Regions from separate parts of the Pseudalkalibacillus sp. JSM 102089 genome, predicted to be linked through region 3. Evidence: riboswitches for the same ligand, from Rfam matches in the RefSeq annotation. Region 3 holds a riboswitch; each other region holds the start of a gene.

Region 1 (4,290 bases), on a different contig from region 3:
GCTGTTCAACTCAATTATGGTTTTACAGTAGAAGAGTGTAAGAGAGCGATTGACTTCATTCAAGCTGATGCGCTTCTGCTTCATTTAAATCCATTACAAGAAGTATTCCAACCTGAGGGTGATACAAATTTCCAAGATTTAATCGATAAAATTCGAGAAGTAGCAAAAGCGATCCCTGTTCCACTCGGTATTAAAGAGGTTGGCATGGGAATCGATGCGAAGAGTGCTCAGCGTCTTATAAGTGCAGGTGCCAGTTTTATTGATGTTGCTGGAGCGGGTGGAACATCCTGGATTCAAGTTGAAAGTTTTCGTTCCCATCAAACATTAAGACAACAAGCTGCCGAAGCTTTTCAAGATTGGGGTAATCCGACAGCTGATTGTATTATTGATGTAAGGAAACAGCATCCCGATGTCCCGATGGTTGCAAGTGGCGGACTAAAAAATGGTGTAGATGCAGCTAAAGCTATTGCTCTCGGTGCGGATGTGTCTGGATTTGGTAGGGCATTACTTGAAAATGCGGTAGATGATAGTGAAGAAGCGCTATCAGATCAATTAAAGCGAATTGAGTTCGAATTACGAACGGCTATGTTTGGAATTGGAGCTGCATCGATCAATAGATTAAAATACAATAGCGCATTAAAAAAGAAATAGTCAGAGCACTGAGCTCTGGCTTTTTTGTATGAATAAGTTAAGGAACGATGTTCAATTTGTCTTATTTAACCCATATGGCACCATTGAATTCGAGCAACTCCACTTGCTCATATGAATGAGGAATCAACATTATCGGTTCCCGTAGTATAGGTCGTTCTCTAGAGAGCAAACTAGAGCTTAAGGAGGGCGACGCTAATGGCCTGGTTATCCATTTTTCCGTTTATCGTTGTCATTATCATTGCGATGAAAACAAAACTAGTGATCCCAGGATTAACGGCGGGTTTGCTAACAGCATCATTTATATACAAACCTGGATTGATCATTGGTTTACAACAGTTCTATGAATTTATAATGACTGGTTTGAAAGATGAAAATAATGTTAAAATCGTCCTTTTTCTATATATGTTTACGGGCTTAATCGGATTGATGAAATATACTGGTGGGATAAAAGGATTTGTTCAAGTTGCCTCATCCAAAATCAACTCAAAAAAAGGAGCGTTATTTCTGACGTGGGTGTCAACGCTAGGAACATTTAGTGCTCCTAGTTTCCGCATTGTAACGGTAGCCCCAATCATGAAAGCTCTTTTAAATAAAGTGAAAATCACTCCTCAGGAGCTTGGATTTGTGATAGAAACGACAGCAACACCAGTCATTGTCTTAATGCCAATTGCTACCGCTTTTGTCGGCTATATGTCATCTGTTGTGCAGCTTTCACTTAAGGCGGAAGGTATTGAAGGAGATGGCTATCGTTACTTCCTTCAAAGTATCCCTTATAACTTTTTTTCGATTAGTATTTTATTGATTGGCTTTTATTTGAGTTTTTTCCATCATCGAAAAACGCCTGCTACAGACGCAGGTAATGTGGAAAAAAAGCTTGATGATCAATGGGAAGATTGTCATCCAGCAGTGGCGAAGGATCTTCCTACGAAACCGATGAATTTATTAATACCTCTTGGAGGAGTTATTCTCCTAACACTTCTTCTCACATATTGGAGTGGTTATCAGAAGGGGTTTACTTCTTTAATCAAGGCGTTTATTGAAGCAGATGTGCTCGACGCGATGGTCTTTGCACTTCTCACTACAGTACTTTTAACGTTCGTTTTCTATTTATTTCAACGTTTTTCTTTAAAGGACCTTGTTACTTATTTTATCGAAGGGGGTAATGAGATGATGCCGGTCATCGTCTTGCTTACTGTTGTTTGGGGCTTAGCAGCTTCAACAGAAGCTCTTGGCTTCTCATCTTTTGTTACCTCAAACCTTGATTGGATTCCTACTTTATTTGTACCACCAGTCTTATTTCTCGTTGGTGCGTTTATTTCATACTTTATTGGCTCATCATGGGGCACATGGGGAATTTTAATGCCGCTTGGTATTTCATTAGGGTATTCTACAGGAGCAGATCTCCCTGTTGTCATTGGAGCTGTGTTTGCGAGTGGGACATTTGGCGCATTTGCTTCTCCGCTAAGTGACAATACGAATACAGTTGCGAGGATCTTGCAGTTGAATCCTATGACATATGCGAAATTTAAGCTTGGCCCAGCTTTATTAGCGGCGGGATTAACTGCAGCTGGCTACTTTGTTATCTCTTTTGTAATATAATTATTTTTATGAGTACTTTTGTATTGACATCCGTTTTAAAACCATTTATTATTGGGACTAACTTAATAATCCTTTGTTTAAAGGATCTTCTTATTCAGAGAGGTGGAGGGACTGGCCCTTAGATACCTCGGCAACGGACCTATGAACTTGTGTTCAATTGGAACCGTGCTAATTCCTGCGACGAAAGTCGAAAAATGAGAAGAGGCTCGGTCTATCCAAACCCTCTTCTGTTCGAGCAGATGAGGGTTTTTTTATGCACCCTCATTTGGAAATATGTTTTAGTAGAGGGAGAGACTGATATTGCATACACTAATGGATAACGAAGCAAGAAAACAACAGCTTATTAAGACCCTTCTCTCACAAGGGATATATAAGAAGGGTGAAAAGCAACTTTATATGTTATCACTAAATGAATTAGAAAACATATATGCTCGATCAAATAAAACCATACAGAGAAAAGGAAACGGAGTGGTCACAGTGGAACAAGCAACATTTGCAGCAGGGTGCTTTTGGGGAGTAGAAGCGCTATTTCAACAATTGAACGGTGTTATTTCAACTTCAGCAGGGTTTACAGGAGGAGAGACGATTAATCCAACTTATGAAGATGTTTATTCTGAATTAACAGGCCATGCCGAATCTGTCCAAGTTGAATATGATCCTTCGCTCATTACTTATGAAGAACTTATAGAAGTTTTCTTTGAAAATCATAATCCAACCTCTTTAAATAAACAAGGAGAAGATGTCGGAACACGCTACCGCTCAGCGATTTTTTACCATTCAAATGAGCAGGCAGAAATAGCATTGATTGCGAAAGAAAAACTCGAGCGATCCGGACGCTTCAAAAAACCAGTTGTGACGCAAATTGTACCAATCACTTCATTCTATCGAGCAGATGAATATCATCAAAGCTATCTTGCAAAGCGTGGACAGTCTTCTTGCAAAATTTCATAATAGAAAAAAGCCTTCCCTCATCGTCATGAGGGAAGGCCTTTTTTAGTTAATCACCTTGATTGACACCTATTTGGTCAATATAGACTTTTCCTTTCTCTGATTCATTAAATTCAAATGTAAGAGCATTCATCTTCTTCGGATTAAAGGCATCGTTTGCTTCTAAGAATTGCTGCATCGGGATATTAAAGGTTTGGAGAACCGGTTCAGTAGGTTCACCATAACGTCCTTCTTCGAAGTATTTTGTTTTTGTGTGTAGAATAGGAAGAACACCTTGCAACTGCATGACGTCACTCAGCTTAACACTAGCGGACGCTCCGTTATCTGAACTAGCCGTGATTGTGAAATCAACAGGTTGCTGGTCAGATGGATCTGAAAGGTTTGCTGCTGTGAATGTTAATGAACTGTTCATTGTATAAGCAAATGGATCCTGAAGGGCTTTCTTGAAATTTAATTTGTACGTGCCGTTCTTTGAATAGGAATGATCCCATTTCAAAAAGACCCCATGAGTACCTCTTTCTTTATCGCGTCGAAATTCAAGCTCTCCTTCATACCATTGCAGCAAGCTATTAGCCTCTATGGTGATATAAGGAGAAGTTGTTGTTGTGACATCAACGTCCTCCTCAAAAGTGCTATAGATATGATACGAAGGATCTTCGTATTTACTAATGTATGTTGTATCAGGTAGCCATTCGAGAGCATAGCGATAATCCTCAAACATCGGTTGATAAGACTCATTTTGATGAAGCGTCGCTTCAAGAAATCCAGCAACATATGTGCGGGCTATTTGTCGTTGTTCAGTGCCTTTAAGAAGAGGCTCTTTATTTAATAAAAGCGTGAAAGGGAAATACGTATCGTTTTCTCCCCACGTTGTGTTAAATTGTCCGTGATTGGCGCGATCAATATAAAGGGCTGCTTTCATAGCTTCTTTTCTGCCAGTTAAATCAATCCCATTATACTGTCGGTCGCCTTCGAATTCCGATAAATCACTATCATAAGAACCTTGAAGCAATAAATAATTGACATCATCCACTTCGATTTTTCGATCTGAAAGTGTTTGATAATCCGTCGGTGCAAGTGCGATAACAGATT
Region 2 (4,290 bases), on a different contig from region 3:
CTTCTGTAATCCACCACGTTGCAATCCACGCCGTACTTGCTAAGATGGCCAAGCCTGCTTCTGAAAGACCATTTGGATTAAAAAACAACATTATGCTAAGAAAAAGGACCGGTCCGAGGATCAACCCCGTCAGTTTCCTTTTATCATAAGCAGGATCTGGTCCAGATGCATAACCTGGATTTTTTTGAGAACTTTTTGAAGGGATTTCCGGCGTGTGTGAAGAAGCGAATGTTAAGAGATCTTTTGCTCGATCATGTTCTTTCCATAATTGGTTCCAAAGGTGTTGTTCCATAGTCATACCTCCTATCGTTCATTAAACTATAGTGTAGAATTCGCTCGCCACATCTGTCAATAAATTCACAATTTTGGTACTTTATTACTCTCTTTCAAGAAAGGACTTTTGATTCGTTTTTCCATTTCCATACAAGTAATTCATTTCAAACCCCCTTAAATTTCCATTAGGGGCGAAAATTATAAGTTGATGATATGTTTTTATAATTCAAAATAAATAAACTCAATGATTAAATGTAAGAATAGATACACAATCCACAACAAGTTGCTCAAAATCGATCCAGGGGGTATATGATGAGAAAGATACAACAGACTACTATTAATTCGGTTGTGAAATACGGACAAACAAAGCTTCCAAAATCAGCTAATACAGAATGTCCAGAATGTGGAAACGACGCTTCATTTCAACTGAAGTTCGATTACCAAATTAATCAGGCTGTGTTCTCCACGCTTTCTCGCTGCTCTATTTGTAAAGAAGCTGTGCTTTTCATACTCATTAAAACGTCCCATAATGATCGCGGAGAAGAAGTTGAGCTTTTCGTGCATCAAACCTCTTTTACACGAGAGCCGCTCGGCAGACTGACTAGCACAGCTAGATTACCCGATGACCTTGAGCGTGTTTATCGCTCAGCAGTGAATGTACATAACATGAAGGATTGGACTGCAACGGCTGTAATGGCTAATCGTGTTCTTGAGAGCATTACAGGTAGTTTTCTTTCTGAAAATGAGCTAGGACAGCCACTTTCTAAACAGCTAGAAACACTTGCTAAGCAGATTGATTTAGAAGAACCAATTGTAAAACTAGGACACCTACTAGGCAAAGGTAGTAATTTAAATCACCTCCTTTGTCTTGAGAAAGCTACAAGTGAAGAAACGGCCAACTTAATTATCGACTTACTAGATTCACTTATTGAATACTTGTACATTCTTCCTCAACGAATTGTGCATCTTCAAAAACAAATCGAAGGATAATAAAAAAAAGCAGGTAGCCCAAATTTGAGCTACCTGCTTTTTAAATGCTCATATCAAATTTTAATTCAAGATTCTGTTCACTATCACTTTAGCCCTTTTTCGAAAAAGAGGGATAGTTGATGAAAATCGCAATAATTCCTGCAATAGCAATGAGGATTGGATAAATTGAATACGGTAGTAGAGCGAGTGGCGAAATCGACGCAAGACCTGCTACTGCAAGCACCTGTGCCCCATATGGGAGCATGCCCTGTATACTACCTGAGAAAATATCAAGAATACTAGCAGACTTTCGTGGGTCTACCCCATATTCTTCGGAAATGTTTTTCGCAAGTGGCCCCCCCATTATGATCGAAATGGTGTTGTTAGCTGTTGATAAATCAAGCACGCTTGCGAGACCGGCGATACCAAACTCTGCTCCTCTACGAGAAGTTACTTTGCTCAGGATTTTGTCCAATACGTATTGTATTCCTCCGTTATGCTTAATGACTTCAATCATCCCTCCGATGACAAGAGCAATCATGGCAAGGTCTTCCATCCCTTTTATGCCCTCTGTAACCGTGGAGATCAGTCCACTCATTCCAAATGTTCCGTTATATAAACCTACAATCCCAGCAAATAAGGTACCACTTACAAGTACAATAAGAACATTAACACCAGCGATCGCTGCGATCAGTACACCTAAATAAGGAATAATTGTAACGAAATTAAATGCGTGTTCTCCTCCAACCTTTGCTTGCTCTCCCATCGTTAAAGCACCATATATAATGGCTGTTACGATAGCAGCTGGCAAGACTATAAAAAAGTTTACTTTGAATTTATCTTTCATTTGCGTATTTTGTGTGCGTACTGCCGCAATTGTAGTATCTGAAATCATAGAAAGATTGTCACCAAACATTGCCCCACCTATGACTGCTGATAAAGCCAGCGCCGGGGCAACTCCGGTTTGCTCTGCAATTCCAATTCCAATGGGAGCAAGCGCTACAATTGTTCCCATCGATGTACCCATCGAAATAGAAATAAAACAGCCAATAACAAATAAACCTACGATTAAAAGATTAGCTGGTAGAATCGATATACCTAAATTAACAATCGAATCTACTGCTCCAATTTTTTCAGCTGTTCCGGCAAACGCCCCAGCCAGTAAAAAGACTAAAATCATTAATATGATATTCGTATTACCTGCTCCACGACAAAACACTTCCACTTTTTTCATAAAGCTTTCTTTTCGATTCATCGAAAGAGCTACGCCCGCCGCAATTAGAGAAGCGAGAATAACAGGCATACTATAAAAGTCCTTTGTTATGATAGCTGTACCAATAAAAAGCACAATAAATATTCCAAGAGGAAGTAAAGCCAGGCCGTTCCCCTTTATTTCTTTCTCCATTATTCATGTCTCCTTCATCTTTTATTCTGTCTCAATAAAAAAAGCCCACTTCAAGAGAAGAAGGCTTTTGCACTTATCTCTCAAGATTTCTCTTGCTGGAAGCAGCACCTTTCTGATGATCAGAGGTTGCTGAAGCTTCTTTGGGCCAGGTCCCTCCACTTCTCTTAATAAGAAATATACAATTATCAATGAGCGCATGCTTCATTTTACTTTTTCATAACGAGCTTTACTTTATCACGCATTATTCTGATGAGTCAACTTTGATTAACTGCATCAAAATAAACTCCTCATCCTTAAAGGAGTTTACCTGATTAACTAGTCTGGTTCAAGCTTTGTATGACTACCAATTTTTGCATTAGATCAATCTTTATTTTCCCAAAAACCACTCAATATCCTTCATAATCGATGCCGGTTTTTCTTCTGGTAGAAGGTGACCAGTTTTTTCATAGATGATCAGTTTAGCATTTGGGAGATCGTTACTGAGACGCTTCCCAATTTTCAAAGGCACAACTCTGTCGTTCTCTCCCCATATTAGTAGGCTAGGTGTATGAATTTGATTTAGTTCAGCTTCTGACAAATCTCCTTCGCGATCTCGAATCATCCTAACTAATGACCGAAAGATACCCTCATTGAAGAAAGGTTGGATATATCCATCCATCATTTCTTCATCGATAAGGGAAGGATCATAAACACAATTAAGCAAATTTCCTCTGACACCTTTTCGATAAAGCCACCTTTTCAAGTATACCGAGAAAAAAGGTAAATACGATGTATACACTAGACTCTGTTTAGCCTTTTCAAGATATCCTGAACTGCACAGTAAAATATTCTTACTAACGAGATCATCTTTCATAGCCGAGGCTCTCATTGCTACTTGCCCACCCATAGAATGGCCGATCATAACAGTATGATCAATTGAAAGCCTTTCTAAAAGTTCAACCACCACTTCCGCATAATTATGATAAGAGTGGACAAAACGATTAGACTTTTCACTTTTTCCGAACGGGGGAAGATCAATGGCAACAACAGTATATGCCTTTGTTAATAATGGTATCAATCTTCTGAAGCTGAAGCTCGACGATAGAAAACCGTGAAGAAGCGTTAATACTGGCCGATCGACGGCTGTGTCATTTCTATAGTATTCATAGTGAATATCAATTCCTTTGATCTTTTCCGTATTTTGTTTAAGATTTTGAGCTAATAGCATCTTTCATCTCACTCCGGATTTTAAATTCACCTGATCTGATTTACTCTTCGTTTCTAACCAGAAAGGATGGTCTCACTTATTCAGGTTTGACTTTATACTTATTTTACCCCAATCCTGAAATGAAAAACTTTTTTACAACCGAGAGGATATTCCATTTTTTCATTCTAACTCTACGTGCACAAGGTCCAGCAGCTTTATCGTTGTCCTTTTTTCATTATGGTCAATAATACGCAGTTCTTTCGTAAGTGGATCTACATAGTGCACATATCCAAAGAGAGTTTTCGTTTCACCTCCGCTAAAATATTGAAAACAAAGCGAGTTGTGAACGGCCATTGCTTCACATATCGTTTCATTCATTTCCGCCATTTTTTGTTCATCAAGTACCGGCTTTCCACTTCTTTTTTCTTCGGTTTTCCAATCTCTTAGCTCTTTCACA
Region 3 (4,290 bases):
ACTTGCTCTGGTTGCGATAGATTTAACTCTTCAAAACATTGATCTACCCCATATGAATAGAGAAGTGTTCCCATCGCGCCATCACCGATTAGAATATTGTTTTTTAATTTATTAAGGAAACTCATAGTTGACCACTCGCTTCAGAAGCGGAGTATTGCTTTCTAATAGCTGCAAATCCATTTTTGAAATCTTTTAATAAATCATCAGGATTTTCAAGTCCCACAGACAATCGCAATAATCCATCTGTGATGCCTCGTTTTCTGCGTTCTATAGGAGGCATAGAAGCATGTGACATTCTAGCTGGATAGGAGAGAATTGATTCTACGGCACCAAGACTTACCGCGAAAACAGGAATTTGAACATGCTTTGTGAATAGACGCACGGCATTTTCATCAGGTAACCGAAAGGACAAAACTGCACCAGGACCAGCGGCTTGATAAATATGAGTGGAGTGACCAGGGTGATAAGAAAGCCCTGGATAAAAGACTTCTTCTACCATCTTTTCTTTAGTAAGAGCATGCGCAAGACGAAACGCAGATCTAGACGATTGATCTAGTCGACAATGCAATGTTTTTAAGCCACGGAGAACTAACCAGGAATCGTGAGCGCTTAAGATCGATCCAAACGAGTTTTGCAGGAATGCAAGCTGTTCCGCTAATTCCTCACTTTTTACGGCAGCAAGACCAGCGACGACATCGCTATGTCCTGAAATGAATTTCGTAGCACTATGCAATACGATATCGGCTCCGAAGTCTAACGGACGTTGTAGAGCAGGTGTCATAAAGGTGTTATCGACAAATGTTAAACAATTATTCGCTTTAGCTAATTTAACAACGGCTTGAATGTCAGTTACCTTCAGCAAAGGATTAGAAGGCGTTTCGATATAGATTACTTTAGTATTGGATTGAATACCTCTCGCCACTTCATTTAAATCTGTCATGTCTACAAAAGTATGTTTAATTCCAAATCTACCGAGAACGTCGTGAATCATGCGATACGTCCCACCGTAGACGTCTTCAGATATAAGAACGTGATCGTTTTGTGAAAGAAGCATAAAAGAGGTGGCGATAGCGGCCATCCCAGAAGCAAACGCAAATCCCTTAACCCCACCTTCAAGATTGGCAATTGTTTCTTCAAGCGCTTCGCGAGTGGGGTTGCCTGAACGACTGTAATCGTATTTTCCTGGTTGGTCAAAATCCACCTGATGAAATGTAGAAGCCTGTTGGATAGGGACGCTAACAGCTCCCGTAGCTTTATTAAATTTGTGATCGTTATGAAGAAGTTTTGTTTGAAATGTATAATCAGTATTTGTCAATTTGTACAACCTCCTCTTTAAAAATGGACAATGCTTGATTCAGGTCCTGTATTAAGTCATCAATGTTTTCAATCCCAACAGAGAAACGTAGCAGTCGATTGCACACCCCTTTTTCAAGTCTGATGTCTTCTGGTATTTCAGCATGAGTTTGCGTTGAAGGATATGTGATAAAGCTTTCTACCCCTCCAAGACTTTCAGCAAATGTGACAAGTGTTAATTTTCTAAGAAAGAGATCTACCCATTCTTCGGACCGCAATCTGAAAGAAAGAATCCCACCTTTATCTGGATAAAAAACGTCTGTTATTGCTTCATGATTCGTTAAAAATTCAGTTACCTTTCTGGCATTCTCTTCATGCTGCTTCATTCTGAGTGGCAAGGTTTTCATGCCTCTCATTAATAACCAGGAATCAAAAGGAGAAAGCACAGCGCCTGCACCGTTTTGGTATTGTTGGATTTCAGCGCAAATATTCTCACCTTTTGCAACCACAAGCCCTGCGAGAATATCATTATGACCGCCTAAATACTTAGTGGCACTATGCACGACGATATCCGCCCCAAGCAGTAGTGGGTTTTGTAGAAGAGGGGTGAACAAAGTATTGTCTACAATAAATAATAGGTCCCTGTTTTCTGCTATCCGTGCAACTTTTTCAAGATCTGTTAATTTCATTAATGGATTAGATGGATTCTCAACAAAAATGGCTTTTGTACGGTGAGTTAGGAGTGATGAAAGTTGTACATTGCTTTGTGTATCAAAATATGTGAAGGAGATACCATAATGTTTTTCAGCATGGGCAAATAATCGATAAGTCCCACCATACAAATCATCTGAGACGAGAATATGGTCGCCGCTTTTGAATATGGCAAGGATTGCTTGAATCGCAGCCATTCCGGAACTAAAAGCAAATCCCTGATCCCCATGTTCGAGTTCTGATATAGCGGATTCTAAAATGGATCGTGTCGGGTTTTTGGTTCTTGAATAATCGAATCCGGTGGATTGACCGATGCCTTCATGGCTATACGATGTGGAGAAGTACACTGGAGGATTTACCGCACCGGTTTTAGTATCTGAATGATTACCTAATTGGACAAGTAGTGTTTCTAACTGTTTATTCGACATAATCAATCTCCTTTTCATTGAATAAGGGCAATAAAAAAAAGCCCTCTATAAGAAGAAGACTTTGGTTGCTCTTCTTCTTATCTTCCAAGTTGAAATCAACTTGCTGGAGTTAGCACCTTACCGGAAATTATCCGGTGGTTGCTGAAGCTTCATAGGGCCAGTCCCTCTGCTTCTCTTGATAAGAATTGAAAATATATGGAATTTTATTGTGTCGCTTTTTTCATAATCTACATCACTTTAAAGTGAAAAGCAAGGGATTTGAGTAAATTATCAAAATTTTTCTTCTGTTGGATCATTTGCTCGCTCGTTCGTTACCCGTTTTTTTGGTAACGGGATTTCTTTAATCGTAAGATAAAGTAGCATGATGGCCACCATCCAATAGAGTAGGAATCCTAAAGGGACTGCTGTTTTAATGAGGGCCATAATCGCAAAGAAGAGCGTTGGAATTGTTACTGAATAAACAGATAAGACCCAAAGTTGTTTATAAGAAGCTTTTCTTCCGGTAATACTTCTCAATAGTAGTCCAATTGTAGCTAGTACGGTAACTCCTATAAACTTAAGGCCGGTTTGAAACAAATAGATAACGAATATCAGTAACGGAATAAAGATAGGGAGCAAGTTGTCTAGGTTATTACTTAACTCATTAACATCTTGCTTCGTGAACGTCATCGAACTAAAGTTACTGTAATTAAACTCTTGTCTAGCGCCGCTATCTACAACGATTATACGATCTTTTAGGAAAGCGATAACGGAATCATATTGATCAACATCATCAGGATTTGTCTGGTCTGTCGCATCAAAAATAAAAGTATTTCCATCATTTTGTCGAATAAGCGGTTCAGACTGCTCACTTGTTAAAGATCCATCCTCTAAAGTGAATTCTGGTAAATCTGATATATGTGTTTTGAGATCCTCATAAGCGTTTGTAAAGGATAAAGCCGTCATAATTCCAACTGGCACAGAAGAAAGGAACATAAGTAAAAATACGTACAATATTGGCTTACCTAGCTTTTGAAAACGGAACCGGGCCATCATATTTGGGGAAAATAAGCTGTAGTAAAGTTGTTTAAAAACGTTCAAATTAATAATCTCCTTTCTAAATGTGGAGTATTTCTCCACCCAATCAGTTTATCTTATATAGAGAGGTGGGAACAGTATTCTTAATGAAACTTTATTGAAACATGTTTGTTTTCGGCATAATATATTTACAATTCTAGATTAACTCTTTACAAAGGAGGGAGCGATGTAGATAATAGACAAGGGACTTTGTTGAGTATTGTCGAAAAAAATAAAACATAAGTGCAAGGGGTTGAAATGATGGAACTCAACGTTCAGGAGATGATCTTTCAGTTTGTGGGAGGTCTTGGTATTTTCCTGTTTGGACTAAAGTATATGGGAGATGGCCTTCAACGATCAGCAGGTGATCGATTAAGAGATATTCTCGATCGTTTTACCACTAACCCGTTTATGGGTGTGCTTGCGGGGATTGTAGTTACTATCTTATTACAAACTAGCTCAGGTACTACAGTTCTTACAGTGGGATTGGTAAATGCAGGATTTATGACCCTAAGGCAAGCTATCGGAGTTATAATGGGTGCTAATATAGGAACTACAGTAACTGCATTCATTATTGGTATACCTATTAAAGATTACGCCTTACCAATAATTTTCCTCGGTGCAGCATTAATCTTCTTTGTTAAAAACAAAAAGATTACTTATCTTGGGCAGATAATATTTGGTTTTGGTGGATTGTTCTATGGCTTAGAACTTATGAGTAATGGTATGAAACCTTTAAGAAGTCTTCAGGCTTTCCATGATCTCACACTTAGTATGAGTGACAATCCAATATTAGGGGTAG

The links. A riboswitch is a leader RNA that binds a small molecule or an ion and turns the genes downstream of it on or off. The one in region 3 is predicted to bind S-adenosylmethionine.
Region 1: linked by a shared signal. The riboswitch ahead of msrA (peptide-methionine (S)-S-oxide reductase MsrA) and the one ahead of ABVF21_RS11970 (methionine biosynthesis PLP-dependent protein) in region 3 are both predicted to bind S-adenosylmethionine.
Region 2: linked by a shared signal. The riboswitch ahead of ABVF21_RS16825 (Na+/H+ antiporter NhaC family protein) and the one ahead of ABVF21_RS11970 (methionine biosynthesis PLP-dependent protein) in region 3 are both predicted to bind S-adenosylmethionine.

Annotation. Positions count from the first base shown of each region.
Region 1 is NZ_JBEWYW010000001.1:297,056-301,345, reverse strand. Features, by position in the region: gene fni (type 2 isopentenyl-diphosphate Delta-isomerase) at 1-651, shown strand, start outside; gene ABVF21_RS01345 (Na+/H+ antiporter NhaC family protein) at 847-2,250, shown strand; SAM riboswitch class I at 2,338-2,451, shown strand; gene msrA (peptide-methionine (S)-S-oxide reductase MsrA) at 2,551-3,201, shown strand; gene ABVF21_RS01335 (hypothetical protein) at 3,248-4,290, opposite strand, start outside.
Region 2 is NZ_JBEWYW010000008.1:146,731-151,020, forward strand. Features, by position in the region: gene ABVF21_RS16815 (SLC13 family permease) at 1-292, opposite strand, end outside; gene ABVF21_RS16820 (hypothetical protein) at 586-1,263, shown strand; gene ABVF21_RS16825 (Na+/H+ antiporter NhaC family protein) at 1,352-2,647, opposite strand; SAM riboswitch class I at 2,718-2,821, opposite strand; gene ABVF21_RS16830 (alpha/beta fold hydrolase) at 3,015-3,854, opposite strand; gene ABVF21_RS16835 (YolD-like family protein) at 4,014-4,290, opposite strand, start outside.
Region 3 is NZ_JBEWYW010000004.1:261,943-266,232, forward strand. Features, by position in the region: gene ABVF21_RS11960 (bifunctional homocysteine S-methyltransferase/methylenetetrahydrofolate reductase) at 1-125, opposite strand, end outside; gene metC (cystathionine beta-lyase) at 122-1,315, opposite strand; gene ABVF21_RS11970 (methionine biosynthesis PLP-dependent protein) at 1,302-2,432, opposite strand; SAM riboswitch class I at 2,507-2,617, opposite strand; gene ABVF21_RS11975 (DUF1189 domain-containing protein) at 2,703-3,512, opposite strand; gene ABVF21_RS11980 (Na/Pi cotransporter family protein) at 3,750-4,290, shown strand, end outside.